Regions from separate parts of the Paenibacillus sp. RC73 genome, predicted to be linked through region 3. Evidence: predicted binding sites of a transcription regulator. Region 3 holds the regulator's gene; each other region holds the start of a gene.
What was found. The regulator NrdR, encoded in region 3, represses ribonucleotide reductase genes. The targets are predictions, from matches to a motif close to AACACNATATATNGTGTT.
Positions count from the first base shown of each region.

Region 1: a site for NrdR is predicted at 2,658-2,675, ahead of nrdI (class Ib ribonucleoside-diphosphate reductase assembly flavoprotein NrdI). Genes of this name have one in related genera too.
Region 2: a site for NrdR is predicted at 5,366-5,383, ahead of ABH897_RS08645 (anaerobic ribonucleoside triphosphate reductase). Genes of this name have one in related genera too.

Region 1 covers NZ_JBIYCV010000001.1:456,792-467,465, reverse strand. The annotation lists gene nrdE (class 1b ribonucleoside-diphosphate reductase subunit alpha) at 60-2,144, opposite strand; gene nrdI (class Ib ribonucleoside-diphosphate reductase assembly flavoprotein NrdI) at 2,131-2,490, opposite strand; gene ABH897_RS02125 (GNAT family N-acetyltransferase) at 2,978-3,592, shown strand; gene ABH897_RS02120 (ABC transporter substrate-binding protein) at 3,800-5,491, opposite strand; gene ABH897_RS02115 (LacI family DNA-binding transcriptional regulator) at 5,772-6,839, shown strand; gene ABH897_RS02110 (beta-mannosidase) at 7,052-9,604, shown strand; gene ABH897_RS02105 (helix-turn-helix transcriptional regulator) at 9,956-10,674, shown strand, end outside.
Region 2 covers NZ_JBIYCV010000003.1:388,148-398,821, reverse strand. The annotation lists gene ABH897_RS08670 (GGDEF domain-containing protein) at 1-701, shown strand, start outside; gene ABH897_RS08665 (Rrf2 family transcriptional regulator) at 818-1,315, opposite strand; gene ABH897_RS08660 (glycoside hydrolase family 3 C-terminal domain-containing protein) at 1,382-4,312, opposite strand; partial or broken gene ABH897_RS08655 (DUF7916 family protein) at 4,448-4,578, opposite strand; gene ABH897_RS08650 (AbrB/MazE/SpoVT family DNA-binding domain-containing protein) at 4,700-5,170, shown strand; gene ABH897_RS08645 (anaerobic ribonucleoside triphosphate reductase) at 5,466-7,415, shown strand; gene nrdG (anaerobic ribonucleoside-triphosphate reductase activating protein) at 7,412-7,909, shown strand; cobalamin riboswitch at 8,093-8,288, shown strand; gene metE (5-methyltetrahydropteroyltriglutamate--homocysteine S-methyltransferase) at 8,448-10,674, shown strand, end outside.
Region 3 covers NZ_JBIYCV010000001.1:652,701-663,374, reverse strand. The annotation lists gene pstB (phosphate ABC transporter ATP-binding protein PstB) at 1-642, shown strand, start outside; gene phoU (phosphate signaling complex protein PhoU) at 682-1,341, shown strand; gene polA (DNA polymerase I) at 1,518-4,172, shown strand; gene mutM (DNA-formamidopyrimidine glycosylase) at 4,244-5,074, shown strand; gene ytaF (sporulation membrane protein YtaF) at 5,187-5,879, shown strand; gene coaE (dephospho-CoA kinase) at 5,891-6,487, shown strand; gene ABH897_RS03075 (lytic transglycosylase domain-containing protein) at 6,484-7,047, shown strand; gene ABH897_RS03070 (alpha/beta-type small acid-soluble spore protein) at 7,184-7,408, opposite strand; gene nrdR (transcriptional regulator NrdR) at 7,514-7,981, shown strand; tRNA gene ABH897_RS03060 (tRNA-Ala) at 8,107-8,182, shown strand; tRNA gene ABH897_RS03055 (tRNA-Lys) at 8,195-8,267, shown strand; gene ABH897_RS03050 (MarR family winged helix-turn-helix transcriptional regulator) at 8,468-8,929, opposite strand; gene ABH897_RS03045 (SDR family NAD(P)-dependent oxidoreductase) at 9,133-10,017, shown strand; gene ABH897_RS03040 (helix-turn-helix domain-containing protein) at 10,265-10,674, shown strand, end outside.

The DNA of each region.
Region 1 (10,674 bases), 200 kb from region 3:
TTCTAATGAAAAGCATCCATACATATGAGGACTTCTAATTATAAGCTATCCATACGGTCTTAGATCGAGCAGGTGAGGCACTCTTCCACAGACAGCTTTTTGGTACGTGTGTAGTACAACGATTTGAGTCCTTTGTGAGCAGCATAGAGATAGCAACGCGCCAATTGGCGTGTAGTCACGTCACTGTTCACATGAAGCACTGTCGAAATTCCTTGATCCACGTGAGGCTGGATTTCGGCAATCAGGTCAAGCACTTTGAACTGATCCATTTGATAAGCGGATTTATAAAAGAACACATTATCTCTTTGCAAGTAAGGCATTGGATAATAGGTCGTCGAGTTCGCATAGGTACGTGTTTCAATTTGTTCCACGATTGGCATTACGCTGGACGTCGCATTTTGAATATATGAAATGCTGGCCGTCGGCGCAATCGCCATACGGTACGCGTGATACAAGCCGTTCTTCTGCACGTCTGCCTTCAGCTTGTCCCAATCCTCTGGAGAAGGAATATAGATGCCGTTGAACAGCTCTTGTACACGTGCCGTTGTCGGACGGTAATCGGTATTCAGATAACGGTCAAAATACACCCCAGTCGCATAATCCGATTCCTCAAAGCCATAAAAGCTTTGTCCGGCCGCTTGCGCGATCTCCATGCTTTTCTCCAGCGAGTGATAGTTCATCGTCATAAAGAAGGTACGGACAAAATCCTTCGCTTCGTTGCTTTCATAAGCAATTTTGTTCTTGGCAAGGTAGCCATGCAAGTTCATGACACCCAGACCGACAGAATGCATCTCACGGTTTGCCTTGGCAACACCCGGCGCGTTCGCGACTTGGGTCATATCGCTGACCGAGGTCAGGGCAATCATCCCCTCGTGAACGGATTCGCGGATTTTCCCATGCTCCATCACATTTACAATGTTGAGAGAAGCCAGATTACAGCTGATATCCCGACGAATTGTATCCTGTTGACCGTAATCTGCAATTTCAGAGGTTTCCTGTAATTGGAAAATTTCTGTGCACAGGTTTGACATTTTAACTTGACCCACGTTTTTAAGAGCATGTGCCTGATTAGCGTTACTTTTGTTCATCATGTATGGATAGCCGGATTCCAGCTGGATCATGGCAATTTTGGTCAACATGTCACGCGCGCTCATCGCAACCTTTTTCTTCACCCGGTCGTCAGCAAGCAGTGTATCGTACATTTCATCCAGATCCATATCGTCCAGATGCGTACCGTAGGCCTTGTACACACTGTAAGGAGCGAATACATGCAGCGGCTCATTATCCTGAGCCAGCTTATAAAAGCGGTTCGGAACAATCAGTCCGATGGAGAGTGTCTTGAGGCGTACTCTTTCGTCGGCATTGATTTTTTTACTATCCAGGAACTCCAGTACATCCCAACCGAAAATGTTGTAGTATGCAGCGCCGGAGCCTTTACGTTGACCCATCTGATCCGCGTAGGAGAAGCCGTCCTCCATCAGTTTCAGCACAGGCATAATTCCTTTAGCCGCGCCTTCTACACCTTTAATCGCTTCGCCACGTGACCGCAGTTTCGACAGGTTGACCGCGACACCGCCGCCGATTTTGGACAACTGCATGCAAGTGTTTAGCACGTAGTTGATCGAGTTGAGGGAGTCGTCCATTTCGAGCAGGAAGCAGGACACCAGTTCTCCACGACGGCTTTTGCCTGCATTTAGGAAGGTTGGCGTAGCCGGCTGGAGACGCTGCTCCATCATCGAGCGGGACAACAGGCGCGCCGTATCGGCGTTACCGCGTCCCAAATGCAGGGCGACGACCGCCACCCGGTCAGGATAGTGCTCCAGATAAACCTTACGGTCATTACTCTTCACTGCATAATCCGTATAAAACTTGGATGCTGCCATATAGGAAGGAAATTTAAAATTATAACTATGAGTGATATGGAAAATATCCTTAATTTCGTCAGCTGTATAGCTACTATAGAAATTTTCGTAATAATCATTCTCAATCATGTAGAGCACTTGAGCCGCTGTATCCGCAAACTTCAAGCTCCGTTCTTCGACTTCCTTCATAAATTCGTCTACAGCCTCTTGGTCCTTTTCCAATTGGAAAAAGCCATCTGTATCGCGTTTCATCAACATGTTGTTCAGTTCAATATGCCGCAACTCGGCTCACCTCCTGTTTGAAACGCTCTACATCGCCGAACGTTCCGGATAATTCAAATTTACTGATGACAGGCACGTTATAATGGTCGGAGATCAAATCCGCGCTTTTGGCAAAGCTCTCGCCCCAGTTACGGTTGCCGCTGGCAGCCACACCCACGAGGTTTTGAGCATTTTTTTGCAAAAAGGAAGATACCCTCTCAGGTATCTGTCCAAACCCCGTTGTATATGTAATGAGTACGTATGGTTCCTCTATAGTCATTTGCTCCTGGATTTGGACCGCCGGAAGCTTGAGCTTCCCGATAAATCTTTTTACATTGCCGGTCTTGGAATCATAGGCAATCAGCATTGTATTCATCCTCCTTGACATTTGGCAAAACAGCATCTGTCCAAGGCTCGAAATCCTGTAAAGATTCGCAACCCCTTGCTGGCTGTGCTTCGCCAAAATTTTAACGCCTATTTATATCGGTACTTCCATATCTGTATTTTAAAGATATATGTGTAAAATACGCGTTGCACACTATATTTAGAGTACGATTTCTATTTTATATCTATATATAGGTGAGGTCAATCACTTTTAAAAGGTTGGGCACAAGGATTGGGGGCAAGTCCAAGCGGGGGGCGGGATAAGCAGAATAACTTTTTTTTTCGTGCGAATTTTACAAATGTACTGGAGTTTTGAGGGATGAAGATGTACGATTTGTCAATAGGAGATACTGTGGTAAATCTACCTTTTACTGTAGGGGGGATACGTATGATGGGAAATGGATTTATGGATTCAGGGTCGTTTGATGCTATATTAAGATACCATTACATAACCGAAGGGAAGATGTACTATGCCGCATATGATTGGGGAACGCATCGTATTGAGGGAGTATCGTCAGGAGGATATACCGGAAATACGAAAATGGGTCAATGACCCGGATATTACACGCGGTTTGAGCGATGTTTTTACTTATCCTCATTCTCAGACGAATAGCGAAGCCTATGTACAGATGATGATCGACGGTAACTCCGAGATCAAGGGCTTTGTTATTGCGCATAAAGACACACTGGACTATATTGGACAACTGGATTTATTTAAAATCAACTGGATGAATCGGCATGCCACGCTCGGCATTGTGATTGGGCGCGATGATAACCTGGGCAAAGGCTACGGACATGAAGCGATCCGGCTATTACAGAAATTTGTATTTCATACGCTGAATCTGAATCGGCTGGAGCTGGAGGTCTATTCATATAATGAACGTGCATATCGCTGCTATCTGGCCTGCGGCTTCAAGGAGGAAGGTCGGCTGCGGCAAAAGCTGTTCAGAGAAGGCCAATACTATGACATCATTCAAATGGGCATTTTGCGAAGTGAGTATGAGGCTGCGGAGCAAACGACGGAATCTTCGCAGAACGTGCAGGGAAACAGACAGTCATCATCGTGTCATGTATATATGGAATGAAACAGAACGTTCAAGGTAAAAGGGCTGAACAGCATCAGGCTGTCAGCCCCTGTAAGCTTTCATTCATATAAGCCAAACTCGAACTATAAGCTGACTTGAAAAAATAAGCATCAAAACGGAGTAGGCGGAATGGTGCTGTACAAGCGAAGCACCATCCGACTGCGTAGTGGCACAGTAAGTAACTTTTAAGTTCAGCTTATTTGATCGTTATTTTTCTGCGTTCCACAGCTTAAGCCGATTTTGGATCAGTCCGGTGTAGGTTTCTTCAGCCTTCGGCACACCTGCCTGATCCAGCTCCTGGAGCATGCGGTCATAGACAGCATCAAATTGATCGGGCTTGGCGAGTACAGCTTCGGGAATCCGTTTGCGCACAATGTCCTGCGACTTCTGATAAATGACATTGTAGTTCGTATTGGTCGGAACGGGCATGTTGTAGGCGGCGCCCCATTCTTTCACTGGAAAATCCTTTTCGTTCGGGAACAGGTCCTTCCACGTTCGAGCATTGTAGGCTTGCAGGGATTTTTTTTCGGCCCGGCTGTAATTTTCGGTAATCATCTCGGGATAGTTCGTCGTATAGTAGTTGCCGGAAGGGTCCTTGATGCCGTCACCGTAATGCGGTCCCCATATCCAGTACAAACCGATGCCCGACTCTCTCGTAAAAGCGGAATTATCGGTGTTTTTACGTTGCTGCACATCGGGCGGAATAACCCGTTTGCCATTCTCTACTTTGTAATGCTGGCCTTCGATTCCCCAGTTGCGCAAAATTTGTCCTTCGTCGGAGGCCAGAAAATCCAGAAATTTGATGGCACGCACGGGATTTTTGCACGAGGTCGTAATTCCGATCCCGTATGCAGCATCAAAGCCAAGCGGCTGGAGGGAATGATCCTCGTATTTCTCGCTTAACGTAACCGGGAAATGCGCGTAGGTAAATTCATCCTTGCCCGCCGCTTTGAGCGCGTTTTCGGCATCCTGATAATTCCACTCCTGATCGATGAGTCCAATCACACGACCTGCGGCGATTTTGGACTTGTATTGATCGCTTTTTTGCACAAAAGTATCCTTATCCAGCAGTCCTTCGTTGTACATATGATTCAGCCAGCGAAAATATTCCCGTTCCTCCGGGCGTTTGTAGTGGAGAATGGCTTTACGCGTCTTGGGATCGATATAATACTCTCCATCGTCCGGTCCGCCTGTAGCGGTAACTGCCGGATTTGTCACGGTAATTTGAATTTTCCAATCTTCGGCATCAAGGGAGAGGGGGATGGTAGGCTGACCGTTAGTGGTGGGATATAGGGCTACATAGTCCTTGAGTGCTTTTTCAAAATCCTGAACCGTGCGAATTTTCGGATAGCCGAGCTTCTCGAGTGCCTGATGCTGGATTTCGAACCCGGCTTGTGCGTCAAATGCGATGTGATCTACGCCCAAATTTGTCGGAATGGTATAGATGGCAGGGTCGTCATTGCTATATTTAATACGGTTAAAATAGTCTCCGTACACTTTCTTGATATTGGGGCCGTATTTATCAATCAGGTCGGTTAAGTCAATGAGTGCCCCGGCATCGACCAGCTTACCGACATCGCTTTTGGGATAGACCAGGTCAGGATACTCTCCGCTGGCAGCCATCAAAGCAAACTTTTCCTCACTCCGGCCATTGACGGCATGTTCTCCGTTCAGTGTCACGCCCGTTTTTTTGATAATTTCCTGTCCAATTGCATCTTTCATGTTATTCCAGTTCGAGCTGGCGTCACCACCAAAAAAAGTAAGTGTAACAGGACTGGTATCATCGGGATTTTCCTTTTCTGCCGTACCGCCTGTTCCGTTTGCGCAGCCCGTCGTGACGAGTAGCAACAAAGCCAGGAGCAGGATGGAGCCTTGTCGTACCGACCTGATCTTGAACATCTGCAAAATCCCCCTTTATAAGTATGATTTACATAATGTAAGTGCTTTCAATAGTAAATTGTAGGAAATACCGAACCCTACGTCAAGTCATTTATGTTGATTTGTTATGTGTTTGTTTTTTTATTATGCAAACATATTTTGGTGGATGGTGTGGATTTGTGTAAATCTATCGTTTGATGATATAAAACAAAGTGTGCTACGATGATACCAGTTTATGGGTACACCCATGTATTGGAAAGGCAGAGGCAAAAAAAGATTCCGAATAGGGTTGGGTGAGAAGATGCGTGGAAAAATAACGTTGCAGGAAATTGCGGATGCGGCCGGTGTTTCAAAGTTCGCTGTTTCGCGTGCATTGTCCGGCAAGCCCGGAGTAAGTGAGGAGACGAGGGCAGTGTTGGTCAAGCTGGCTGCCCAGATGGGCTATTTTCGCAATCATCCAAAGACAACGGGGGTGGAACCTCGGGACACGGATGCCGGGGAATGGTCGGGAACTGTGCTGGTGTTATTTCCGAATATACGGCACCAGAACAGAGAATCCAGGTATTGGGGTCCTGTGTTTGAAGGCATTTCTGAGCGCCTGAATGGAAAGGGAATGAACATGCTGACGTTAACGGAGCCTTCAACAGAGGATATGTTTTCTTTGCTGAATCCAGAAGCGATCAGGGGCATTATCACAGTGGGGTCGATTTCTACTTCTATATTGCTGAATATTTATCGGATGAGCATTCCGGTCGTCATGGTGGACCATTGGGATGCTGCGTTTTTAAGCGATACGGTGTTTACAGATAACCGCACATGTATGTCTGAACTCATGAGAAATGTGCTGTGCAGGGGCTATACCCGTTTTCAATTTGTCGGAAATATCGACGATGCTCACAGTTTCTATGAACGTTGGGAAGCTTTTCGCTCCACACTGGAGCTTGGAGGAATAGACTTAAAGCAAAACGGAGCTTTGCTCCACATGGGAGCGCAGAAGCTCGCCGAGGAATTGGACAAGCTGACCGAGGATGAATTGCCGGAGATCTTTGTATGTGTGAATGATGTGACTGCCGGGCACGTGGTGGATGTGCTCAAACGAAAGGGAATTGACGTCCCAAGGCGCTGTGGAGTGACTGGTTTTGACGATACGAGCGAGCAGATGCCGATTTATGCTACGGTGAGAGTGGATAAGGAGCTGCTGGGAATGCGTGCGGTGGATCAATTGCTATGGCGTATAACCAACCCGGATTCGCCCGTCGAGAAAAAGCTGCTGCACGCGGAGCTAGTCATACGGGAGGGGTATGCGCCGCGGCTCAGTCAGGGAAATGATGATCATGAACACCCGATTAGTACAATCAAATATAGTTGATGTCCAGATGTAGATGATTGAGCTCCGTACATGGGGAAGATAAAAAAGTCGCTTTTAGCCTTTTTTGGGCGAGAGCGACTTTTCTTTGTTGTTTTTCAATTTGTTTTTTTACAAAAAACGATTTGACTAATTTGTTAGCTTAATGTTATTTTTGTTATGTTTATAGAGGAGTCAAGATGTTCCCAATCATCCTTACAGGGAGGCTTGCGACGATGTTCAATGTGACAGGGTTGGATAACTGGAGGTTTAGGGAAGCGCAAGGTGATGAGTGGCTTAGCGCGAAGGTACCGGGATGTGTGCATACGGACCTTTTACGACATGGTAAAATTCCTGATCCTTTTATCGGAACGAACGAGGAGAAGGTACAATGGATTGACAAACAGGACTGGATATACGAAGCCCATTTTGAAATGAGTGTGGAACAGCTTCAGTGCCCGTGTGTAGAATTGGTGCTGGAGGGCTTGGACACGTATGCGGAGGTAAAAGTGAATGGACACCCCGTTTTGACGGCCAACAATATGTTTCGGATGTGGAGACGGGATGTGAAGGCATGGGTTCAACAGGGAGAGAATCGGCTGGAAATCGCGTTCCGTTCTCCAATAGCTGAGGATGTGCCCAAGCTGGAACAACTAGGTTACGCTCTTCCTGCGCCGAATGATCAGTCCGAAGCAGGTGGTTTGGCGGACAAAAAGGTAAGCGTTTTCGCGCGCAAGGCTCCTTACCATTACGGTTGGGATTGGGGACCGAGGCTGGTGACGAGTGGCATTTGGAGAGAGGTGCGCGTGGAGGCATGGTCCGGCCTTATCGTAAGGGACTTGTTTATCCGGCAGGATGAAATAAGTGCAGAGGGAGCCAGACTCACGGCTGTGGCAGAGATTGAGAATGCGGGTGAGATCAGAGAAGCCGATCTGCGTATTTCCGCTGACGGCAGGGAGTGGTCGAAGCCTGTTCGTTTGTTGAAGGGAAGGCAAACGGTGGATCTGGAATTGTATATGGAGCAGCCAAAGCTGTGGTGGTGCCGGGGACTTGGAGAGCCGCATCTATATACGTTTGCAGCTGAGCTTGTGGAGCGGGATGAAGGAGCTGTAATCGCGGAAAAAACGGTGAAGACGGGCTTGCGTTCGATTCGTCTTGTGCGTGAACAGGATGTGGCGGGAGAGAGTTTTTATTTTGAACTGAACGGGGTTCCAGTGTTTGCGAAGGGAGCCAACCATATTCCGAATGACAGCTTTGCCCCTGAAGTGACACGGGAAAGGTATCGGCACGAGATTGCCAGTGCTGCCGCCTCTCATATGAACATGTTGCGGGTCTGGGGCGGCGGTATTTATGAGGAAGACGTATTTTATGAGCTTTGCGATGAATACGGTTTATTGATATGGCAGGATTTTATGTTCGCGTGCAGTATGTACCCGGGCGATCAAGCTTTTTTGGACAATGTGGCTAAGGAAGCGGAGGACAACATCAAGCGTCTGCGCAATCATCCATGTATCGCGTTATGGTGCGGCAATAATGAGATTGATTCGGCTTGGGCGCATTATGAGGAGAAGGGAGGCTGGGGCTGGAAAAAGAATTATACGCCAGCGCAACGAGAGCGCTTGTGGTTTGATTATGAGACGCTCTTTCACCGGATTTTACCGGAAGTGGTACACAGCTGGTCCCCGCAGACGGCATATTGGCCCTCGTCTCCACTGATCGGCCTGTCTGAAGACCGAAATCAGCATGCTCATCCGTCCTCGACGGCTGGGGATGTTCATTACTGGGGCGTGTGGCACGCATCTGAGCCTTTTGAGAATTACCATGTGCATGTGGGGCGTTTTATGAGTGAATATGGCTTTCAGTCCTTTCCCGAATACAGGTCCGTGCGCGCTTATGCGGAAGAGAACGATCTGGAGCTGGAATCTGCGGTAATGCTGGCGCATCAAAAGAACGGGGCGGGCAATCGCCTGATTAAAGAATATATGGAACGGTACATGCGGGAGCCGAAGGATTTTAAAGCTTTTCTTCCCATGAGTCAGATTTTACAGGCGGAAGCGATGAAAATGGCCATCGAGGCGCATCGGCGTCGCAAACCTTACTGCATGGGCACATTGTATTGGCAAATGAATGATTGCTGGCCCGTTGCCTCCTGGTCGAGTATGGACTATTTTGGTCGCTGGAAGGCGCTGCAATATACGGCTAAGCGCAGCTTTGTAGACGTGTTGCTGAGCGTGGCGGATACGGAGCAGGGTAATAAGGAGCTGCATATTGTCAACGATACGCTAAAACCTGTTCAAGGCACGCTGCGGCTGACGCTTTTGCATATCCGGGGTAGTAAGGCCATCCGTGAAGAGGACATTCAGGTAGAGCAGCAAGCTAATGCAGCGGGGTCGGTACATATACTGCCTGCCGACAAATGGCTGAAGGGCCTGAACCCTGCTGAGCATATGCTGGTCGCACGTTTGATACAAAACGGTGAACCGGTGGATTCCTGTGAAGTTTATTTTGCTGACACAAAAGAGATGGATTTGCCGCAGCCGAATATTGAAGTAACAGAGGTGCAGGGAAGCGGAGGAAGCAGCTTTAACCTTCGCTCGGATGTATTGGCGAGGCATGTATGGCTGTCGGCGGACCAGGAAGGCATTTTCAGCGACAATCATCTGGATTTGGCTCCCGGTATTCCTAAAACGGTGGGATTTTTGGCTCTGGGCAGAGGGAGCTCGGCTTTTGAGGCAGCTTCTCCAGGCAAACTGACGGTACGCTCGTTGCTAGATTGGATACAAGATTAGAGAACAGATCAGGTTTATCCGTACTTCATTTAGGCGGATAAGCCTTTTTTTGTTGTAAACATGATTTTGTGATGATATGTACAGCGCTTTCGTTGTGTTAGTATATTTAACAAAAATAAGTTTTTAAATTTAATGTTAATGGATATTTGTGAGAAATCTATCTATTTAGCCTCTAATTTTGGTAGAATAGGTTCAAAGTATAATCAAGATCGCATTAAAGCTGACATCACGAGTATGCTTAGTGTTGGACGAAGGTCTATAAAAAGGGTCATGAAAGCATTAGGCGGCAGGGGGTATATGATGCGAAAGAGCTGGTACAGGAGATTGTTTTTTTCCTATTTCCCGATTTTTATGTTGACCGTGTCTATTCTCATTTTTTTATCCTTCCTGATCGTGAATGAGATATCGCGTAATGAAACCGGGAAGGCGAATCGGATCACGACCGGATTTGTGATGGACAGTGTGGAAAAGTCGCTGACGAAGGTAGAAATGGACGTATTAAGCGAGGCGGAAACCAATAAGAGCTACAGCTACTTTCTGAATGGACAGGCGCAGAGCGGCAGTACGATGTTGTATGGACTGGCAGGAAGCTTGCGTGCGCTCAAGGATAATCATGAATTGGTACATTCTATTTATATTTACAGGATGAAAGATCAAAAGGTACTTACCAGGAGCGGACTTCAGGATGCCAAGACATTTGGCGATTATCCGTATATCGAGCAGGCGCTGCGGTCTGAGGATCGGCAGTGGTCACCAGTGCGGGAATGGAAGGAGCCGGGCAAACATACGTCAGATCGTGTGATTTCGATGCATAAGCGTCTTCCGTTGCCGTTCGGGGGACAAGGGTTGCTGGTGGTCAATATCGGTGTGTATCCGTTAGAGCAAATGATCGGTCAAATGACGAATCCGGCGGTTTCTTATCTGGTGATTAAGGATGGCAATGGGCATACGATCTATCCGGTTGCATCCGGCGCAGGGGGAGCTGTAAAAGAGGAAGACGGACAGCAATTGACTCATCTGCCGTCGGCCCGGCTAGGGTGGAGCTTCGAAAGTGGCATTCGTGCCGGGCA
Region 2 (10,674 bases), on a different contig from region 3:
CGAAGATGATGATGATGAACGTTTTCGCTTTGGGCATTATTTTCTGCTCTCTCACAATTAATTTGAATGATATTAATGATGTTCTGGACGTTTATCCGCTCCATTTTGTTATTTCTATGGCAGGCGGATTTCTTCTGTATCTCATTGCTGAGTCCATCAATACCTCCAATGAGCTATTACTTCGTCTGGAGCATACCTCCTATACAGATCATCTCACCAATTTAAGCAACAGAAGACAGCTCGAATTTTCATTGGAAGAGCAGCTTCCTCAAGCTCGTCAACGTCACGAGCACTTATCTGTACTGGTGTTGGATATTGATCATTTTAAGGAAGTGAACGATACCTACGGTCATGCGGCCGGGGATGCAGTGCTGCGTCAGCTAGGTCAGATTTTGAGGGAAAAATGTCGCTCCTTTGATGTGGTAACCCGCAGCGGCGGGGAGGAATTCACCGTACTTCTGCCGAATTGTGCTTTCCGGCAAGCGTTACGCATAGCGAATCAGATCCTTGGCGGGGTAGATCAGTACGAGTTCGTTTTGTCAGACGGGCTTGTACTCAAAGTCACGGTGTCTATCGGCGTAACGACCTTTCCCGATACCGGGGAGGATATGTCAGGGGCGGCTCTGCTGGAACAGGCGGATAGAGCGCTATACGAAGCTAAAAATGCAGGGCGTAATCGGGTCTGCTCCTATCAGGTATAAAGCGGGCATTCTTTTCATTTACGATTTCGCATCATATGAGCACCCTACAGAAATAGCCGATACAACCCTCTCTCGGAAGAGTCGTATCGGCTATTATCCGTTTTGAAAAAAATGTGTTAATCCCCTTTGGAAGAAGCCTTGGCATCCTCGCCTTCACTATGGCTACTGCCGCCCACCACCAGCGTTGTACGCTTGGCGAGTGAGGCCAGCGTATGAGACTCCCATACCTCCAGCATACGTCGTTCGCTCTCGACTACGATTTCCGATACGGCGGTTGCAAGCTCCTCACAAAAAGGATTCGTCTCTGGCTCATGCATCATACCTGGAAAAATCGGATCACATATTTCAATGGCGTGGTATATATCGGCAAGTGTAATATGGTCTGCCGAACGGGTAAGCACATAGCCTCCCTCACGGCCTTCACGTGCTTCTATTAATTCTGCCTGTACAAGTCGCGTCAGCACCCTGCGCACCAAGGTGACCTCACAGTCAATAGAGCGGGCAATAGACCCGCTGGCACAGAGCTCTCCATGCTTTTCCAAATAGACAAGAGCCTTTACCGCCACCCCAAGCCATCTGGGCGTTGCGGTGCGTAGTCTTTTTTCACTATTCAAATGAAATGACACCCCTAAGCTGTAGAAACTTCGTTGAATGCATTGTACGTGAAGTCAGAAGTAAGTTCAAGCCTGAAGGCTGGAATCTCCTGTAGCACAAGCGCTCAAAGTAAAATAACTTAGCCGCACTTCGCCACTCAACCACAGGTACACATCACGTGAACCTGAGACTGTACCCAGTGCTTCGGAGAGCGTCATCCATGCTTGCGCTCCTCCCGTATGGCCAACGTTTATACGTGCTGCAACTTCGCTGTCCGGCGTATCCAAACAAAGCTCAATTGCTGCATCGCTACTATTGCCTGACACGCGGCATTGAAGTTCAACCGCGCTCACCGTATCTAATTCTACGCCATGAAAGGCAATCCAGCCGGGACGTTGAGGTGAACGCGGACGTACACAGGCCTCCTTTTGCTCCTTGCTTTCATCCAGCAGGATACGGGAACAATCATCAAAGTTTTCGGCGCGAATGCTTTGTTCGGCTTGACGGGGCGGAATAACTTCACCTCTAACGTTCACAGGGTGCTCCAGCCGGATATCCGCTGAAGAAGCACCTGCCAGCAAGGTGTACTCGCCAGCTTCAACGCAATAGCGATCCCGTGTGACATCCCAAATCGCCCAATCCTTCACTCGCATTGTAAAAGAAATCGTTCGCGTCTCCCCCGGCTCCAAGCGGATGCGTTGAAATCCACACAACGTCTTCAATGCTCGCTTTACTCGCGAAGCTCCGGGCCGTACATATAGCTGTACAACCTCCTCCCCAGCAGCTATGCCCTGATTCGTAACGTCCACCCATACATTCAGGGTATCCGTGGCATCCAGGGCACCAAAAGAGTTCACACGACCTTCGGGGACGGACCTGTCGTTTGAATCGGGCGCTTGGGCATCTGTGCGCAGATGGCTGTACTCAAATGGCGAATACGTCAAACCGTGGCCGAACACGTATAAAGGTTCACCTTCAAAATATTGATAGGTACGTCCGCCGCGAATAATATCGTAATCTTTGATATTACCCAATTGATCCTCCGCTTGATACCATGTCATATTCAAACGACCCGCTGGCGCGTAATCCCCAAACAGCACATCCGCTACTGCCGTGCCATGCTCTTGCCCGGCATGAGACGTGTACACGATCGCTGGAATATGCTCCTGTACCCAAGGGATGGCAAACGGATAGCTGCCCGTCAGAACCACGATCGTATTAGGGTTAACCCGATACACTTCCTCGATGAGCCGCTGCTGGGAAGCTGCCAGCTCCAAGCCCGGACGGTCATTCTCTTCCTTACCGTTAATCAGCGGGTGATTGCCTACGAATACAATCACTGTATCTGCAGCTTGCGCAGTGGCTATTGCTTCCACTAAACCATCCGACACCGTCTCTACCCGGAATGTTGTATGGTCCTGGTTAGCGGCTTCCGTTACCTTCAATGAACCCTCTGTCCCTGTGATCACAGGCTTGCCGTTCCATGTCGTCCACAGACGCTCCCCTTTTTCAACAGGAGTCAGTCCAAAGACTTCTTTGACATACCAGCCATACGCTTCCTCAGCTGTCACACGAAGCGTTTCCTCATCGCTCGTCACATAGGTACCCAGGCGCTCGTCGGTCAACGTGACGCTGCCGTAGCCCCAATCGTTCACGGTCAAAACCGTTGGTTCGGCATCATGGGACAACCGCATGTCACCGAAGGAATCAACTGTGACCTTCGCTCCGTCAGCCGCCGCCGCGAAGGTCACGCGATCCTTGGCATCGCGGTATATGACGCGCTCCTGCGCGTCTTCGGTTTCCAGCTTGGCGCAAATCGCTTCAAGCGGTGTCACAAAATATGGAAGTGTACCGGAATACCAGTCGCGGTACACCTCATTGCCGAGCGCCCCGATCACCGCCACCTTGCCGCACCCCGCAGGGTCCAGCGGCAGGAGCGAACGCTCATTTTTCAACAGTACGATCTGCTCTCTCGCTGCACGCAACGACAGTTCACGGGCTTGCTCTGTCATCAGGGCCTCTTCCCCGATCAAGGCATAGGGATTGTCTGTGGCCAGATCAAATTCCCCCAGACGAAAGCGAACACGAAATGTATGGAACAACGCCTGATCCAGGTCCGTTTCTTGCAGCTTTCCTTGTGCCAAGGCATCACGAATGGCCTGCTTGGACAAATCCGCATCATCTGTAATGCTGTCGATCCCCGCGCGAATAGATTCAGCCACACCCGGTGTGTGGGAGTCATAATACTGATGGTCCTTTACGATTCCCATCACATCACCAGCATCACTGACGACAAAGCCATCCATTCCCCATTCGTCCCTGACAATATCATTAACACCGTGGTACAACGTAGCAGGCGTTCCATTAATCAGGTTGTAAGAGGTCATCATGGACTGGGCTTTGCCTTCCGTAAAAGGCTTCTCAAAGGCTTTCAGATAGTATTCACGAAGGTTTCGCGGGTCTATGCTGGAGGAATCACTTCCCCGGTCCACCTCGTTATTGTTTCCGAGGAAATGCTTTAATGTCGCAACCGCTTTCAAATATACCGGATGATCACCCTGTATGCCTTTGACCAATTCCTTCGCCAGTTCTCCCGTCAAATACGGGTCTTCTCCATACGCTTCCTCACTACGCCCCCAGCGCGGATCACGCTCCATATCTACGGTTGGTGCCCATAACGTCAGTCCGTTTAGAGCCGGGTCACGGCGGTAGTACACACGCGCTTCATCCGAAATAACCGAGCCGACTTGTCGCATCAGTTCCGTATCCCACGTACAAGCCAACCCCACAGGCTGCGGAAATGAAGTCGCCTCTCCTAACCAGGCTATACCATGTGCTGCTTCCGTACCATGCTTGTATGCGGGGACTCCCAATCGTTCAATGGCAGGCTGATATTGCAGCATGGAATCAATCTTTTCCTCCAAGGTTAGCCGAGACACCAAATCCCGTACACGTTCGTCCAGATGAAGCTTCGGATTTTGAAAAAGATATTCTAGATCCGTTGTTTCATGACTCATATCCGTCATCTCCTTGTCTCCATTTAAAATATCATAAAAGGCCGTTATGAAAGCGTTTTAATATATCATAGCGAAAAAGGAGTACCCCGGCAACAATTGCTGTTGCTCACCATTTGGTGTCTTTCCTCAATCAATACCGAATAGACCAGTGTCGCCAATGGCGTGGATATCGGTGTTTGTTAGGACATGAGCTTATAATCACGAATTGTAGCTTCGTCCGCGCCTTCTACAGAACCATTCAGGAAGCTCTTAGCCAATGTACCTGGTTAGTAACAGTGTGTAAATTAAAAAAATTGTATATTTTCTTCAATAAATAAAGCAAAAAACAAAGCAAAAAATAATATTTTTTGGTATAATCAGGATATATAATCAAAGGAGGAAGGGTTTATGAAAAATACCGGAATGACACGGCCTCTGGATCAATTGGGGCGAATCGTGCTTCCCAAGGAAATGCGCACCACGATGGATATCAATATTGGTGATTCGCTCGAATTTTTCGTGAATGAAGAAGGATTTGTATTAAGGAAATATACAGGTGTATCCTGCAAATTTTGCGGCGCAGTTGATCATTTGACTTATTTTCGTGATAGCTTTATTTGCGCCGATTGCATTCAGGTATTAAAGACAGAGGAAAATGTACATCCCACCAGCACCGAAGCCATCCAGGCTCAAGAACATACCAAGCCGGTTCGTAACCATACAACCTGGCAGCCTAAACAATCCAGAGTCCAGCAAGGAGAAATGGTAAAAAAGCTCCGAAAGCTGATTCAGGAACATCCCAACCTGCCGCAAAAGGTATATGCCGAAATGCTCGATATCTCACAAGGCCGGGTGTCCCAACTGAAAAAGCTGCTTTAAATTATTCAGTAATTTATTACAAAACATACTCAGATCCAATGGATTGCCATCCTATTTGTTTTCCGTCAAATATTCGATCGTCAGGTGTAGAATAAGGAGCGTATTCGTTGATGTGTTCCTAACTTTCACCTGACTTTTTTGTGCGTTCTCCCCCTGTCGACGTGACAATAATCACATACTCTCTATCCATCCATATATACAATATATAGACCGAAACAATTGTTTAGTACACGATATCGTCAATATATTGTTTTTTGGAGAATAATATATATTTTACTATATGGAGGTTTTTGCAATGAAAGTGTTGGAGGAACATCAATTATACAGCATCGGCGAGCGGGTCATTGGGGCACAAGACTTGGACATGCTGCGGGAGAATGCAAATTTGAATGGAGAGTCGTTCAGTGGAAAAATGAGTAAGCTCGGCTCCGAGTACGCCAAATGGTATGCGCGACTACGTGTGCTTCCGCCTGAACTGACAGACGCTATCGACCACGGATATGTGTATGTTCACGATTTGGACCAATATGTGCTCGGGACTACGAACTGTATCTTTATACCTTTTGGTCGTTTGTTGCAAGATGGTTTTAATACAGGCAATGGCTCTGTGCGCACACCACAAACCATTATGTCTGCTATGGCACTGGTGGCTATTATATTTCAGTCTCAGCAAAACAGCCAATTTGGAGGTGTCTCTGCCAATAAAATAGACTGGGACCTTGCTCCTTTCGTGGCCCGGTCCTTCCGCAAGCATCTGCGAAAGGGACTCCGTCTGTTCGGAGAAGAAATAGAACCCACCCTGCCTGATGACGAATTACATATAGCCAGCAGCCTATTACAGGAGGTCTGCCCTCGTTCATACGCATTCGCACGTGAAGAAACGGAGACGGAGACCCGCCAGGCCGCTGAATCCCTTATTCATAACCTGAATACCATGAGCAGTCGGGCAGGCGGGCAAATTCCGTTCACATCACTGAATTACGGTATGTGTACTTCTGCTGAAGGGCGGCTTGTTACGCAATCATTGCTGGAGGCCACTATTCGTGGCCTGGGCAGCGGGGAAACCCCTATTTTCCCACAGCATATTTTCCAATGCAAAAAAGGAATTAATCAGGCCGAAGGCGATATCAACTATGACTTATTCATGCGGGCAGTAGAATGCTCCAGCAAACGTATGTATCCCAATTTTGTCAATGTGGATGCTACCTTCAACCTGCCCTATTACCGCGCAGATGATCCGGATACCATTATTGCGACGATGGGCTGCCGTACCCGCACCTTTGCTGACCGTTTCGGCAGAAACCGTCAAAGCGGCAAGGGTAATCTCTCATTCAATACGATTAATCTGGTGCGTCTTGGCATTGAGTACGGTATTTGCACAGGCAAGCGCAAGATACCTGACCGGGATGGCTTTGATACCAGATTGGAAGAGGTTATGCGCATTGCCGTGGACGGACTGATCCATCGCTACCATATACAGACCAGCCAGCCGGCAAAAGCCTCAGACTTTATGATGCGCGAAGGGGTATGGGAAGGCGGAGAAAAGCTGGAGCCGGATGAAAAAGTGGGCAACGTACTGAAGCACGGTACGCTGTCGGTCGGGTTTATCGGGTTAGCCGAATGCATGAAGGCACTGTATGGCAAGCACCACGGAGAGGATGACGCTGTATACCGTGAAGCACAGCGAATCATAGCTTCTATGCGTGTCTACTGCGACCGTATGAGTGAATTGCATGATCTTAACATTACACTATTCGCTACGCCTGCCGAGGGTCTATCCGGCAAGTTCACGTTGCTGGATCAGCGTGATTTTGGAATTATTCCCGAGGTAAATGATCGAGAATACTACACGAACTCTTTCCACATTCCTGTGTATTACACGCTCCCGGCTGCCCGTAAAATCAGCCTCGAAGCCCCATTTCATAATCTGTGCAACGCTGGTGCGATTTCGTACATCGAGTTGGATGGTAATGCGCGGAATAACCCGGAGGCGTTTCTTAAAATTGTACAATACGCGCTCCATCAGAACATTGGGTACTTCTCCATCAATCATCCGGTAGACCGCTGCACGGAATGCGGCTACGAGGGCATTATCGGGACAAGCTGTCCCGAATGCGGTGCTGATGAAGAACATACGCATTTTCAGCGCTTGCGCCGGGTAACCGGATATCTGACAGGTGATTATACCGTTCGCTTCAACGCCGCGAAGCAGGCTGAGGTGCGTGACCGGGTGAAGCATCGGTGAATTTGTGCGGCTACATTCCGGAATCTCTGAACGAAGGGCATGGCCTGCGTACCGTCGTATTCATTAGCGGTTGCCGCCATGCCTGCCCCGGCTGCTTCAATCCCTCGTCATGGAGCTTCCGCGCAGGTGAACCGTTCACACTGGAGCGACAGCAGGAAGTCATCCGTGACATCGCAGATAATCCACTGCTGGACGGGTTAACCCTTTGCGGCGGAGACCCTTTTTTCTCGGCATCGGAATGCACGCAGTTTGTGCGCGACTTCCGCGCTGCCTGCCCTGACCGAACCGTGTGGGCCTATACGGGCTTTGACTATGAGGAGCTGCTTACGGATCAGGCCCGCCGGGAGCTGGCGCTGCTGTGCGATGTGATTGTGGACGGTCCTTTTGTAGAACAGCAAAAGGATCTGACCCTTCCCTTCCGGGGCAGCCGCAATCAACGACTGGTGGATGTGAAGGCCAGCATTCAGGCAGGATCTATAGTTACATTAGCCTAAGGCGATGTTATACTCGCATGAGATACTACACCCTAAGACAAATCCTTTCCTTATGGAGAGGGCTTGTCTTTTTTTGCATGTAGTTCATTTTAGATTTAAACAGAGTTTATATTGCGTATCCTGCAAGTTTCACTTATGATGGTGAACAAGTATACGAGTGCATAATTATTCGTCATACCATAATCGCATAGCTTGGAGATAGGTGTCTGTTCTATTCAGTACAGGCTTAAAAGGGAAGCTGGTGCAAGTCCGGCGCGGTCCCGCCACTGTAAACGGGGAATTTTCAGCTGTTGATACACCCACTGGTCCACAGACCGGGAAGGAGCGCTGAAAGTCATGATCCGTAAGTCAGGAGACCTGCCTATTTCAACAACATCGCAAGTACCTACGGGAGATAGGGAGGTGTTAAGAGCAGTCGCCGAATTTTCATTTTTTAAATAACGGAGGCATTCTTTCCCTACTCATTTTTAACCCCGGGGAGGAATGTCTTTTTTTGTACGCAAAAATAAACTGGCTACCAGCCTGGGAGGAAAAGTACATGTCATTTACCGAATTGCCTGAGTTGTCCGGCTTGATCAGCAGTAACCTGGGATATCCGCGTATCGGAGGAAACCGGGAATGGAAGAAAGCACTGGAACGCTTCTGGAACGGCAGCATGGATGAAAGCGAATTGCATACCGAGATGAAACGATTGCGATTGGAGCATCTGAGCAAGCAGCGCGACAAGGGAATCGATCGAATTCCGGTCGGAGACTTTTCCTATTACGATCACATGCTTGATACATCCGTGATGTTCGGTCTGGTGCCGGAACGGTTCAACTACCGTCCCGATGGGCCTGTTCCTCTGTCCGTCTATTTCGGGATAGCCCGTGGACAAAAGGGTGCCACCGCCAGTGAAATGACCAAATGGCTGAATACCAATTACCACTACATCGTACCGGAATTGGCAAATGCAACTCCGGTGTTCACCGAGAATAAGCCGTTGCAGGCTTATCGTGAAGCGAAACAGGAACTAGGAATTGAAGGTAAACCCGTCATTATCGGTCCTTATTCGTTCGTTGCTCTGTCCAAAGGCTATGACCGTAAGGATTTGGCCGCGATCATACGAAGCTTCCTGCCACTGTACGCCCGCGTCCTGTCTGAGCTGGCTGCGGAAGGCGTTCAGTGGGTGCAGGTAGATGAGCCTGTCTTGACCACCTCATTCCCGACAGAGGATTTGGACATTATTCAGGAGGCCTATGAGGCTCTGGCCCAAGCTGCTCCATCCTTAAATATCGTGCTGCAAACCTACTTTGGCAGTCTGGATCATTATGAGCGCCTGTCCACGCTCCCGGTACAGGGAATAGGTCTTGATTTTGTGCACGATGATGGCGAAAACCTGGAACATGTGCTACGACATGGCTTCCCCGCAGGGAAAACGCTGGCCGCTGGTGTTATTGACGGGCGCAATATATGGCGCTCCGATCTGAACACCGTAGCTGCGCTGCTTGGACAACTGGCAGAGCAAACCACCGCTGCACAGCTCATCGTGCAGCCATCATGCAGTCTGCTGCATGTGCCAGTCAGTCTGGAAGCAGAGCACAAGCTGGACCGAGAGCTGGTGCAAGCGCTGGCCTTTGCCGATGAAAAGCTGGAAGAAATCGCAGCTTTGACCGCTGCGCTTGGCAAACGCGAACCCTCGGCAATTGCCAAGCTTGAGCAGAGTGCGGACGCGGTAGCCCGCTTCAACAGCTCGGCGGCACGAGTACAGACCGCTACCGATATGGCGGATCTACTGGCGAAAGAGCCGCAGTCACGCAGCGTTCCCTTCGCTGAGCGTCGTGTGATCCAGCAGGACAAGCTGAATCTGCCTCCACTGCCTACGACGACGATTGGCAGCTTCCCGCAAACCGCAGAGGTTCGCAAAGCCCGTCTGCACTATCGCAAAGGGGAATGGTCTGCCGAGCAGTATCGGACGTTCATTCAGCAGCAAATCAAGGAATGGATTGATATCCAGGAGGACATTGGCATTGATGTGCTCGTACACGGGGAATTTGAGCGGACAGACATGGTTGAATTTTTTGGCGAAAAGCTGAAAGGCTTTGCCTTTACACAAAACGGGTGGGTGCAGTCCTACGGCTCCCGGTGTGTTAAACCACCGATTATATACGGAGACGTGTCGTTCGATCAACCCATGACCGTGGAAGAAACGGCCTTCGCCCAATCGTTGACCTCCAAGCCAGTCAAAGGAATGCTGACAGGTCCGGTAACGATTTTGAACTGGTCCTTCGAACGTAATGATATTCCTCGCAGTCAGGTTGCTTTACAGTTAGCACTGGCCCTGCGTGCAGAGGTAGAAGCACTGGAAAAAGCGGGGATTGGCATGATTCAGGTCGATGAACCCGCGATCCGTGAAGGGCTTCCACTGAAAAAAGAACAGCAGCAAGCCTATCTGGCGTGGGCGGTTCAAGCCTTCCTTGTTACAACAGCAACCGTTGAACCCGCCACCCAAATCCATACGCATATGTGCTATTCCGAATTTCAGGATATGATCCAATCCATCTCCGATATGGATGCCGACGTCATTTCTATTGAAACCTCGCGTAGCCACGGAGAACTGATTGTCAGCTTTGAGGATCAGGTGTATGACAAAGGCATCGGTCTGGGCGTATATGATATCCATAGCCCGCGCATTCCCGATGTGTCAGAAATGCTGAGTATGATACAGCGTGCCCTGCGCGTACTGCCTTCTGATTTATTTTGGGTCAATCCAGACTGTGGCCTGA
Region 3 (10,674 bases):
TCCGGCTGCGGTAAATCTACTTTGCTGCGTACGCTGAATCGGATGAATGATATGATACCGGGAACGCGTATTGAAGGTACGGTGAGTATCGCAGGTCAGGATATATATGGCGATACGATGGAAGTAGAAGCTCTGCGCAAGCAGGTGGGGATGGTTTTTCAACAGCCTAATCCGTTTCCTAAATCTATTTATGATAACGTGGCATACGGTCCGCGTCTGCATGGAATCCGGCAAAAGGACAAGCTGGACGAACTTGTTGAGCAAAGCTTGCGGCAGGCGGCACTCTGGGAAGAGGTTAAGGACTTTCTCAAGCGTTCAGCCCTGAGCTTGTCCGGCGGACAGCAGCAGCGGCTGTGTATTGCTAGGGCGCTTGCTGTGCAGCCAGATATTTTGCTTATGGATGAGGCAACGTCAGCGCTGGACCCGATCTCCACGATGAAGATTGAAGAACTGGTTCAAGAACTGCGTGACAGATATACGATCGTCATGGTGACGCATAACATGCATCAGGCGGCTCGTGTGTCTGGCCGTACTGCGTTTTTCTTGAACGGTGTCGTGGTAGAGGCGGCGGATACAGAGACGATGTTTTCTACGCCGCAGGATTCCCGTACGGAAGATTATATTTCCGGCCGATTCGGCTAAAGCCAACCAGATAGTAATGCCAGGAGGGGTGACTTCGAAATGATACGCAGAAAAGGTTTTGATGAAGGATTAGATGAGCTGAGAGCCGTACTGCGCGAAATGGGTGCACATGTATCGAAGGCACTCGATCAGGCCATTGAATGTTTGCAGACCAAAAATACAGAATTGGCCCAGCAGGTGGTCAAAAATGATGCATCTCTCAATGCACTGGAAGAGAACATTCTCGATATGGGCTCCAAGCTCATTATTACCCAGCAGCCGGTAGCCAAGGATTTACGCCGGATCATTGTTGCTTTTAAAATTTCCAGTGATCTGGAAAGGATGGGGGATTTGGCACTCGATATTGCCAAGGTCACGCTGCGTCTGGAAGGGCAGCAGGTCATCAAGCCGCTGGTGGATATTCCGCAGATGGCTGCGATCGTCAAAGAAATGATTGACGACGCAATTACATCCTATCTGGATGAAAATACAGATTTGGCTTATAAAATGGCCAAAGAGGATGATCGTGTAGATTCCATGTATAGCCATATGATCAGCAATCTGTATGTGTTTATGGTAGAAAAGCCTGAGGAAGCTCCACAAGGCATGCTGCAACTGCTCGTCGGACGATATATTGAACGGATTGGTGACCATGCGACGAATATCGGTGAAAGCACTGTATATCTCGTGACAGGGGAGCGACCAGATTTGAACCAGTAGGGCTTTTTAGGTATATAGCGGTTGTTTCTGACCCAGACTTGTCTTTGTGCAAAAGGCGAATCTGGCTAGGAAGCAGCCGTTTTTTTCTGAAAAAGGAGCCTTTATGTTAAGATAGGAAAAGGAATGCGTAAAGCGAAAGAACCTTTCGATGCATTGATGAACTTGCGAGGTGCTAAATGGATAAACTCATGCTTATAGATGGCAACAGTATCATTTACCGGGCGTTTTTCGCTATGCCTCCGTTAACAAATTCGAGCGGACAGCAGACGAACGCGGTGTACGGATTTACAACGATGTTGCTGCGGCTTTTGGAGGAGCACAAGCCGACACATATACTGGTTGCCTTTGATGCCGGAAAAATAACGTTCCGCCATAAAGGATACGAGGATTACAAGGGTGGACGCGAGAAAACGCCGCCTGAGCTGTCCCAACAATTCCCGCTGCTGAAAGAGCTGTTGACTGCCTTCGGCATTGCCCAGTTTGAGCTGGATGGCTATGAGGCGGACGATATCATTGGAACCCTGTCTAAAACCGCGGACGAAGCTGGTTTTAACGTGCTGGTGGTTACCGGAGATAAGGATATGCTTCAGTTGGCTTCGGACAACGTCACTGTCGGCTTAACCCGCAAAGGGGTTACCGAGGTGGAGACGTACGGACCTGAGCAGATTCAGGAGCGTTATGGCTTGAAGCCGTTGCAAATCATCGATCTCAAAGGTCTGATGGGCGATACGTCGGACAACATTCCCGGGATTCCGGGTGTGGGGGAAAAGACAGCGCTCAAGCTGCTGCATCAGTATGGATCGGTCGAAGAGGTGCTGGCACATACGGATGAGCTGAAAGGAAAAATGAAAGAGCGCGTCGAAACGCATGCAAATGATGCACGGATGAGCAAGGATTTGGCGACCATCTATCGGGATGTAACGCTGGACAAGCAGCTGGAAGATGTTGTATTCGACGGGCTGCAAGCAGAAACGGCGGGACCTGCTCTGGCGAAGCTGGAGTTCAAGTCCTTGCTGGAGCGGTTATCCTTTTCGGGCGAGGTTGGCAGTGCAGGAATGGGCGTAGAGGAAGCCTCTGCTGACGTGACCGTACTGGACGAACAGCGGATTAGCGAGCTGGTAAATGTACTGGATACTGTGGATCTGCTGCATGTGGAGACCCATGGCGATAATCCGCATCATGCTGAAATTGTGGGGCTGGTATTTGGCGTAGCGGGACGACAGTTTTTTATGACCTTGGATGTACTGCAAACTGATGCAGCCAAGCCTGTCCGCGAATGGCTCGCCGATGCTGGGTGCAAAAAACGGGGGTATGATCTGCACCGTACAGATTTAGCTCTGCATTGGCACGGGATCGAATTTGCCGGGGCAGAGTTCGATGTGCAGTTGGTCGGATATTTGCTGGACCCAACGGATGCGAACCAGTCACTAAGCGGATTGGCAGCCAAATATGGCTTGTCTTCGATTCGTCCGGACGATGAAGTATTCGGCAAAGGCGCTAAATATAAAGTGCCTGATGTGGATGTGCTGTCCGATCATGTGGCGCGCAAGGCGGCGGTGATTGAAGCGCTGGTGCCTGTACAGCAGGCCGAGCTGGAAAAAACGGAAATGCACAAGCTCTTCCATGAGCTGGAGATGCCGTTGTCCCGCATTTTGGCGGATATGGAGAAGCAGGGCATTTTGGTGAATGTGGAAGAACTGCGCGCTTTGGGTAAAGAATTTGAAGCCCAGATTGAAACGCTGGTACGCGAGATTTACAGCATTGCCGGTGTGGAGTTCAATCTGAATTCGCCCAAGCAGCTAGGTGAAATTTTGTTCGATAAGCTGGGCCTTCCTGTTATTAAAAAGACGAAAACCGGGTATTCCACCGATGCCGAGGTACTGGAAAAGCTCGCCCCATATCATGATATTGTGCAAAACATTTTGCAGTACCGTACCATTGCGAAACTCCAATCCACGTATGTGGAAGGATTACTTAAGGAAATTTCGGATAAAACGGGCAAGCTGCATACGTATTTCCGGCAGACGGTTGCAGCAACCGGACGATTGAGCAGTCAATTCCCGAATTTGCAAAATATCCCTATTCGTCTGGAAGAGGGACGTAAAATCCGTAAGGTATTTGTGCCGTCCGAGCCGGGTTGGTCTATTCTCGCAGCGGACTATTCACAGATCGAGCTAAGGGTGCTGGCTGACATTTCGGATGATGAGCGATTGAAAGAAGCCTTTGTCCACGACATGGATATCCATACAAAGACGGCGTCTGATGTGTTCGGCATCCCTGCGGAAGACGTAGATTCTAACATGCGGCGTTCTGCCAAGGCGGTTAACTTCGGGATTGTCTACGGGATCAGTGATTACGGTTTGTCGCAAAACCTGAATATTACACGCAAGGAAGCGGCTCGCTTTATTGACCAATATTTTGACGTGTTCCAGGGCGTTCGTCGTTACATGGATGATATTGTGAAGGATGCAAAGCGGGACGGATACGTAAAAACGCTGCTGGAACGCAGACGTTATTTGCCGGAGATTAACGCCAGCAACTTCAACCTGCGCTCATTCGCGGAGCGTACCGCCATGAACACGCCGATCCAGGGTACCGCAGCCGATATTATCAAGCTGGCGATGGTACAGGTGGACGCGGCTCTTCGCGACCGTAATCTTCGCAGCCGTATGCTGCTTCAAGTACATGATGAGCTTGTTTTCGAAGTTCCGCCGGAGGAATTGGAAACGATGAAAGAGCTTGTCCCGGCTACGATGGAAGCGGCGCTGAAGCTGTCTGTACCGCTCAAAGCGGAAGTTAGCTATGGAAGTAATTGGTACGAAGCGAAATAAGTTATTTCAACGAGTAGATAGTCCCAATTTAACGCTGCTTCCGTTATAATATAGGGTGAGGTGAAGACATCATGCCGGAATTACCGGAAGTAGAAACGATTAAACGAACGTTAAACGAGCTTATCGTCGATAAACATATAGATCATGTGACCGTGAATCTGCCGCGCATTATTCAGCGACCTGATGATATACACGCTTTTGCTATGGAATTGGCTGATCATCGCATTACAGGAGTGGAGAGACGCGGGAAGTTTTTGCGGATTCTGCTGGACGGGCTGGTGCTCGTTTCCCATCTCAGAATGGAAGGACGGTATGGCCTCTATTCGCAAAATGATCCTGTGGAAAAGCATACTCACGTTATCTTTCATTTTACGGATGGTACGGAATTACGTTATCAGGATGTTCGCCAATTCGGCACGATGCATTTATTTGCGGAAGGACAGGATTTGCTGGAAAAGCCGCTGAACAAGCTCGGTTTGGAGCCGATGGACGAGTCCTTTACACCGGAGGCACTTCGTGCCGCTGTGGGGACCCGTTCGACTTCGATCAAGGCTGCGCTGTTAAACCAGTCATATGTCGTGGGCATCGGGAATATTTATGTGGATGAATCATTGTTTAAGGCGGGGATACATCCGGCACAGCCAGCCAAAAGCTTGGATGGCAACCAATTTCGTGTGCTGCATGAAGCTATTATCTCCACATTGAGCGCGTCGATTTTGGTCGGAGGCTCGTCCATCAAATCATTCGTCAACGGACAAGGCCAATCGGGCGACTTCCAGCATCAATTGCAAATCTATGGACGTAGCGTTAAGCCTTGTGTTAACTGTGGTACATTGATCGAAAAATCCGTCGTAGCCGGACGTGGTACCCATCATTGCCCGGTTTGCCAACCTCTTCGTTAAACAGGTACAGTCACCCAAAGCCCATTCCTCTCATATATTGATTCCAAGTACCAATACTGCGAAGGGTTCCGGCTGCTGTAGGGCCCTTCCTTCGCAATGGGAGGGAATTGGAGTGGCTAATCATTGGGGAGCCCTGCTGCTGCTGGCATTTGCGCTAAGTCTTGACAGTTTCGGAGTCGGTGTTACATATGGGCTACGCAAAATGAAAATTCCACTGCTGTCCATTGTCATCATTTCAGTATGCTCAGGTTTGGTCATTGGCATATCCATGCAACTAGGCGCATTATTGTCCCAGGTTCTGTCTCCTGTATATACGACGGTTTTTGGCGCTGTTATTCTGATCGGGATTGGCTGCCACTCTTTGTATCAGTCCCTGCATCGCAAGGAAGATCTGATTGATGATCCTGATCCTGTGAGCAGAAATGTTCTGGAGGGTGAGAAATCTTTAGAAGTACAAGAGGAACGGACCTTATTTTCTTTGGAATTCCGCAAATGGGGTCTCGTTATTCGGATTCTCCGAAGTCCGTCTGCTGCAGATATGGACCGTTCAGGCAGTATATCCGCTACGGAGGCGATTTGGTTAGGTATCGCCTTATCGGTAGATGCGTTCGGTGCAGGATTGGGAGCAGCTATGCTGGGCTTCCAGCCACTCGCTACCGCGCTGGCTATTGCATTATTCAGCGGGACATTTTTGATTGCAGGTATGAAAGCAGGTTTCTGTCTGTCGGCATTCCGATTTATGAAGGCGCTGGGTGTGTTACCGGCATTATTATTGATTATGATGGGCATATTGAAGCTGTTATGAGGTGAAAGAGCATGAATATCGGATTAACCGGAGGTATTGCTACCGGTAAAAGCACCGTGTCGGCTCTATTGGTCGTCAAGGGTGCGTTGCTGATCGACGCAGATGCTATTGCCCGGGAAGTGATGCTTCCGGGGCACCCGGTGCTGACGGCGGTCATACAGCATTTTGGACAAGCTGTGATGAACAGTGATGGGACTCTGCACCGCAAAAAGCTGAGCGAGATTGTATTTGGAGACCCTGTCCAGAGGCAGGCGCTTAACGATATTACACATCCTGCGATTCGTGAGGAAATGCGTATGCGTATGGAATCTTACGAGCAGGAACATCCGAACAAGCTTGTTTTAGCGGATATCCCGTTACTGTATGAGTCCGGGCTGGAGAGCTTGTACGATGAAATTATGGTGGTATACGTACCACGCGATGTGCAGCTCCGGCGTTTGATGCTCAGAGATGGATTGACCGAGGAACAAGCCGGACTTCGGTTATCCGCGCAAATGGATATTGAACAAAAAAGAAGCCTGGCCGATATCGTCATCGATAATAGTGGAACACAGGCTGAAACAAAACAGCAAATTGATCAATTCTGGCAGCGAAAGGGACTGGCATGAATATTTTGCGCAAAAAAAGAGTCCTGCTGACTTTGTTTGTTGGGTTTGTCTTGATTCTGTTTTTTAATTCAAACTGGATGTCGTGGTTCTATCCGATTCAATATAAGGATGAGATCCGGCAATACTCGCAGACGTATGAAGTGGACCCGTTTTTGGTGGCGTCCATTATCCGTGTTGAGACGAACTTTAAGACCAGCAAGCAGTCACACAAGGGTGCACTGGGACTCATGCAGATCATGCCCGATACGGCGAATTGGATTATGGACAGCGCTCAGATCCAAAAGGTTCCGCTGGATAGCGTCAAGCACGAGCCAGGCACCAACATTGAGCTGGGAACCTGGTATGTGCATAACCTGTCGGTGAAATTTAAGGATAATCCGGTAGCTATCGTTGCGGCTTACAACGCAGGCCCCGGTAAAGTGCAGGAGTGGCTGGATAAGGGCGTATGGGATGGGAAAGAACAATCCATCAAGCAAATCCCTTTTGGCGAGACACGACATTATGTACAGCGGGTTATTTACTACTACAGGCAATACACAAAAATTTATAATCAGTTTTAACGGATGACGAGGCTGCGTGTAAATATGTCATGACAGAATGAGCCTGGTGGCATTAAAATGAAAAAAGCGCAGGACAGGCTGTTTTTAGCAGCCCGTCCATACACTTTTTCTTGTTTCTTCTGCGTTATTACCGCGATTATTGGTATTGACCTGCCAATTGTTGTTCGGCGATCGTTACGAGGCGTTTTGTGATGTAGCCCCCGATCGAACCGTTCTCATAGGAAGTCATGTTACCTTGGTATCCATCTTGAGGAATGCTGATACCCAGCTCTTGAGCGATTTCATATTTCATTTGCTCCAGAGCGCCGGAGGCTTTGCTGACTACCAGGTTGTTGGAGTTGCCATTGTTTCCTTGTGCCATTGTTGTTCACCTCCTCGCGACGTGGTAAACATATTATGAACCGTTTTGACAAAATTATTACGAAAAAGTATAGGGAATTTATTGGAAAAAGGAAGTGGTGAATTTATGAAATGTCCTTACTGTGCCTACAATGGAACAAAGGTACTGGACTCTCGGCCTGCGAATGACAACAAGTCCATCCGCCGCCGCCGCGAATGCGAGCAATGTGCCAGGCGTTTTACCACCTTTGAAATGGTGGAGGAGACTCCACTGATGGTCATTAAAAAGGATGGCAGCCGTGAAGAATTCAGCCGTGATAAAATGCTGCGCGGTCTCATTCGGGCCTGCGAGAAGCGTCCTGTATCTGTCGAGCAACTGGATATGATCGTATCCCAGGTGGAAAACGCTATCCGCAACACAGCCGCTACTGAGGTGGACAGCCAGCAGATCGGCGAACTGGTCATGGAACAGCTCTATCCTGTTGATGAGGTTGCCTACGTGCGCTTTGCGTCCGTATATCGGCAGTTCAAAGACATCAACATGTTTATGAAGGAACTGAAAACACTTTTATCCAAAGATACAGCCAGCGACTAGATCGCTGACTGTATCTTGGTTGATGGTGGAAGGGTAATTATAATTTTTTTATTAAAGTATTGACACAGGGATGAAAATTTTATATGATATAGGAGTCGCTTGAAACGTTTTTAATTACATATAATGGGGCCTTAGCTCAGCTGGGAGAGCGCATCGCTGGCAGCGATGAGGTCAGGGGTTCGATCCCCCTAGGCTCCACCAATTTTATATTATGGACTCTTAGCTCAGTTGGTAGAGCAGTTGACTCTTAATCAATTGGTCCAGGGTTCGAGTCCCTGAGAGTCCATCCTTTAGAAAAACGGCAGAAATGCCGTTTTTTTGTTTTGAATTTAGCTTTGTTTTCCTTCGTGGTCACACGTTTGGTCACAGAAGGCCCTACTTTCTTGATGAACAATAAACGCCATGTTCTCTTTAATGAGGACACGACGTTTATTTTAGTTTTACTCCATGCTTTTAAGAAAGGCAGTCATTCAACCTATGAACTTGTTACTTGTGATCAAATCCGTTAAAGTCCCTGAGCATTCCGATAAAATTTTCAAGTTGTTCATCGTCCCATCTTGAAATGTGTTCGTAAAATACAAATTCTTTCTCTTTTAGAGCATCAATCGTCTTTTGTTGTCCAAGCTCAGTGAGGGATAGAAGTATTCCTCGACGATCATCAGGGGAGGCTTCCCTTTTCACATAACCCAAAAGCTCAAGTTGTTTGACGAGACGGCTAACCGAACTGCGATCCATAGCTGTTGATTCCGCCAGCATAGTGGCGCTTGTTGGGCCGTACGAGTAAAGCCAACGGATAATATGGAAACCCGCAGGTTGTATTGAAGGATCGAAACGTGCTGCAGTTTTGACATTTAGCGCATGTGAGGCGCTTATGAGGGCATTGATTTGCTCGCCGAGCCCCAGTTCCAATTGGCCTCTCGGCGTATTTTTGTGTCGATCATTATTCATCCTATTTCACCTAACCTTAATTGATAAAGTAAATCATTCAAGTTAATTAATTGACATATATCAATCAAAATAATATAGTTGATTTATATCAAGTATATGGCTGCGTCAGCTGTATGTCAAAACTTGAGACGGGTCTAACGGAGTAAAGCAATGAACGGCCCAATTACATTGACAATGACTATTCAGCACAAAGGAGAATTACCATGATGGCTAATCCGATTGTTGTAATAACTGGCGGAACGAGTGGTCTGGGGCAACTCGTTGCGATTGAATTGGCTAAACGTGGTACTCATCTTGTCATGACAGCCAGGAGCAAGGATCGCGCTGAAGCTACTAAAAAAATTATAAAAGATATGATGCCCTCAACAAAAGTAGACTTTTTTTTCGGGGACCTATCCTTAATGAAAGATGTCAGACGTATGGGGAACGAGATTTCAACTGCATACCCCAAAATAGATGTGCTTTTGAATAATGCAGGACTGCATGCATTCGAACAAAGGGTAACCTCCGAGGGATTTGCAGAAATGATAGCTGTGAACTATTTAGCACCGTGGTTATTGACGCACGCCTTACAGTATTCCTTGAAAAATGCAGGAAGCGCCAGAATTGTAAATGTTGCCTCTGAGGCTTCACGCAATCATGGTGAGCTTAAGCTCCCTGAGGATTTGACCAATATAGCTCCTTTTACTCCCAGAGGCTCGTCTGCAATATATGGGAAAACCAAGCTGTATAACATTATGTTTACTGGTGAACTGGCACGTCAATGGACTGGAACGGGGATCAGTGTTAATGCTCTGAATCCAGGGTTTAATGTTACAGGTCTTGGACGTGAGCTATGGTTTGCATCAATGCTTGAGCGTTTTTTGAATTTTTTTCATATTGGTGATCCACGCAGAGGAGCTGATATTATGACTCGTTTAATTGTGGATCCGCAGTACCAGGCAGTTACAGGAGGGTATTTTAATGTAGGAACCGGACATTCAATTGTACCTGTAGACCCCAGTGGAGATATTGCTATGCAAAATAAACTGTGGAATTGTACGAAAGAATTACTACAACAAAGAGGGCTTCTTAACAATATGACCTGATTTTATGGATTACCGCGGTAAACTGAGGACTGTTTTGTAAAAATCTAAGGTGGGGTTCACGTCAATTGAATCCGTAAAACTAACTAACGAGGGGCCTGAAAATTAGGAGAATAGCCGTATCATGGAAAAGGTTTGATCATTTATAGTATAGATATCGTTTTTATGCTATATAATTGGACTTTTTTGCTTAATACGATGCAGAGGACTGAAAAACGTTCCTCAATATTTTGTAATGGAGGCTTTGCTTGTGGATAACGTTGTCTCGGAATGGGCAGAGTCCCATTTTCCTTTATATACTGCTGACAGTATCCATTCGCTGTACAGCACCTCGAATTTTCCGATGTATAAGATTCATGAGAGTGTAACCGTGCTGATTGCAATTGCCAGCGGCAAAGGCATTCTCAGGATTAATGATCAAATGTACGAACTCATGGAAGGGAGTGTCATCCTTCTCCCAGCCCATAGCCATGCCGCTTTAATTACGAATCTCCAGCAACCACTTCATGCTTATAAGCTTTTAATCCGTACGCGAGAGCAGGCAAATTCTCTGCCCACAGGTGTAATGATGCGGAAAAGCGAGGTGGCCTCCAATGCCAATATTCAGTTTTTCCCTTACGAACCTGCGATTGTGGCCCATGTGGAGGATCTGTATATTCA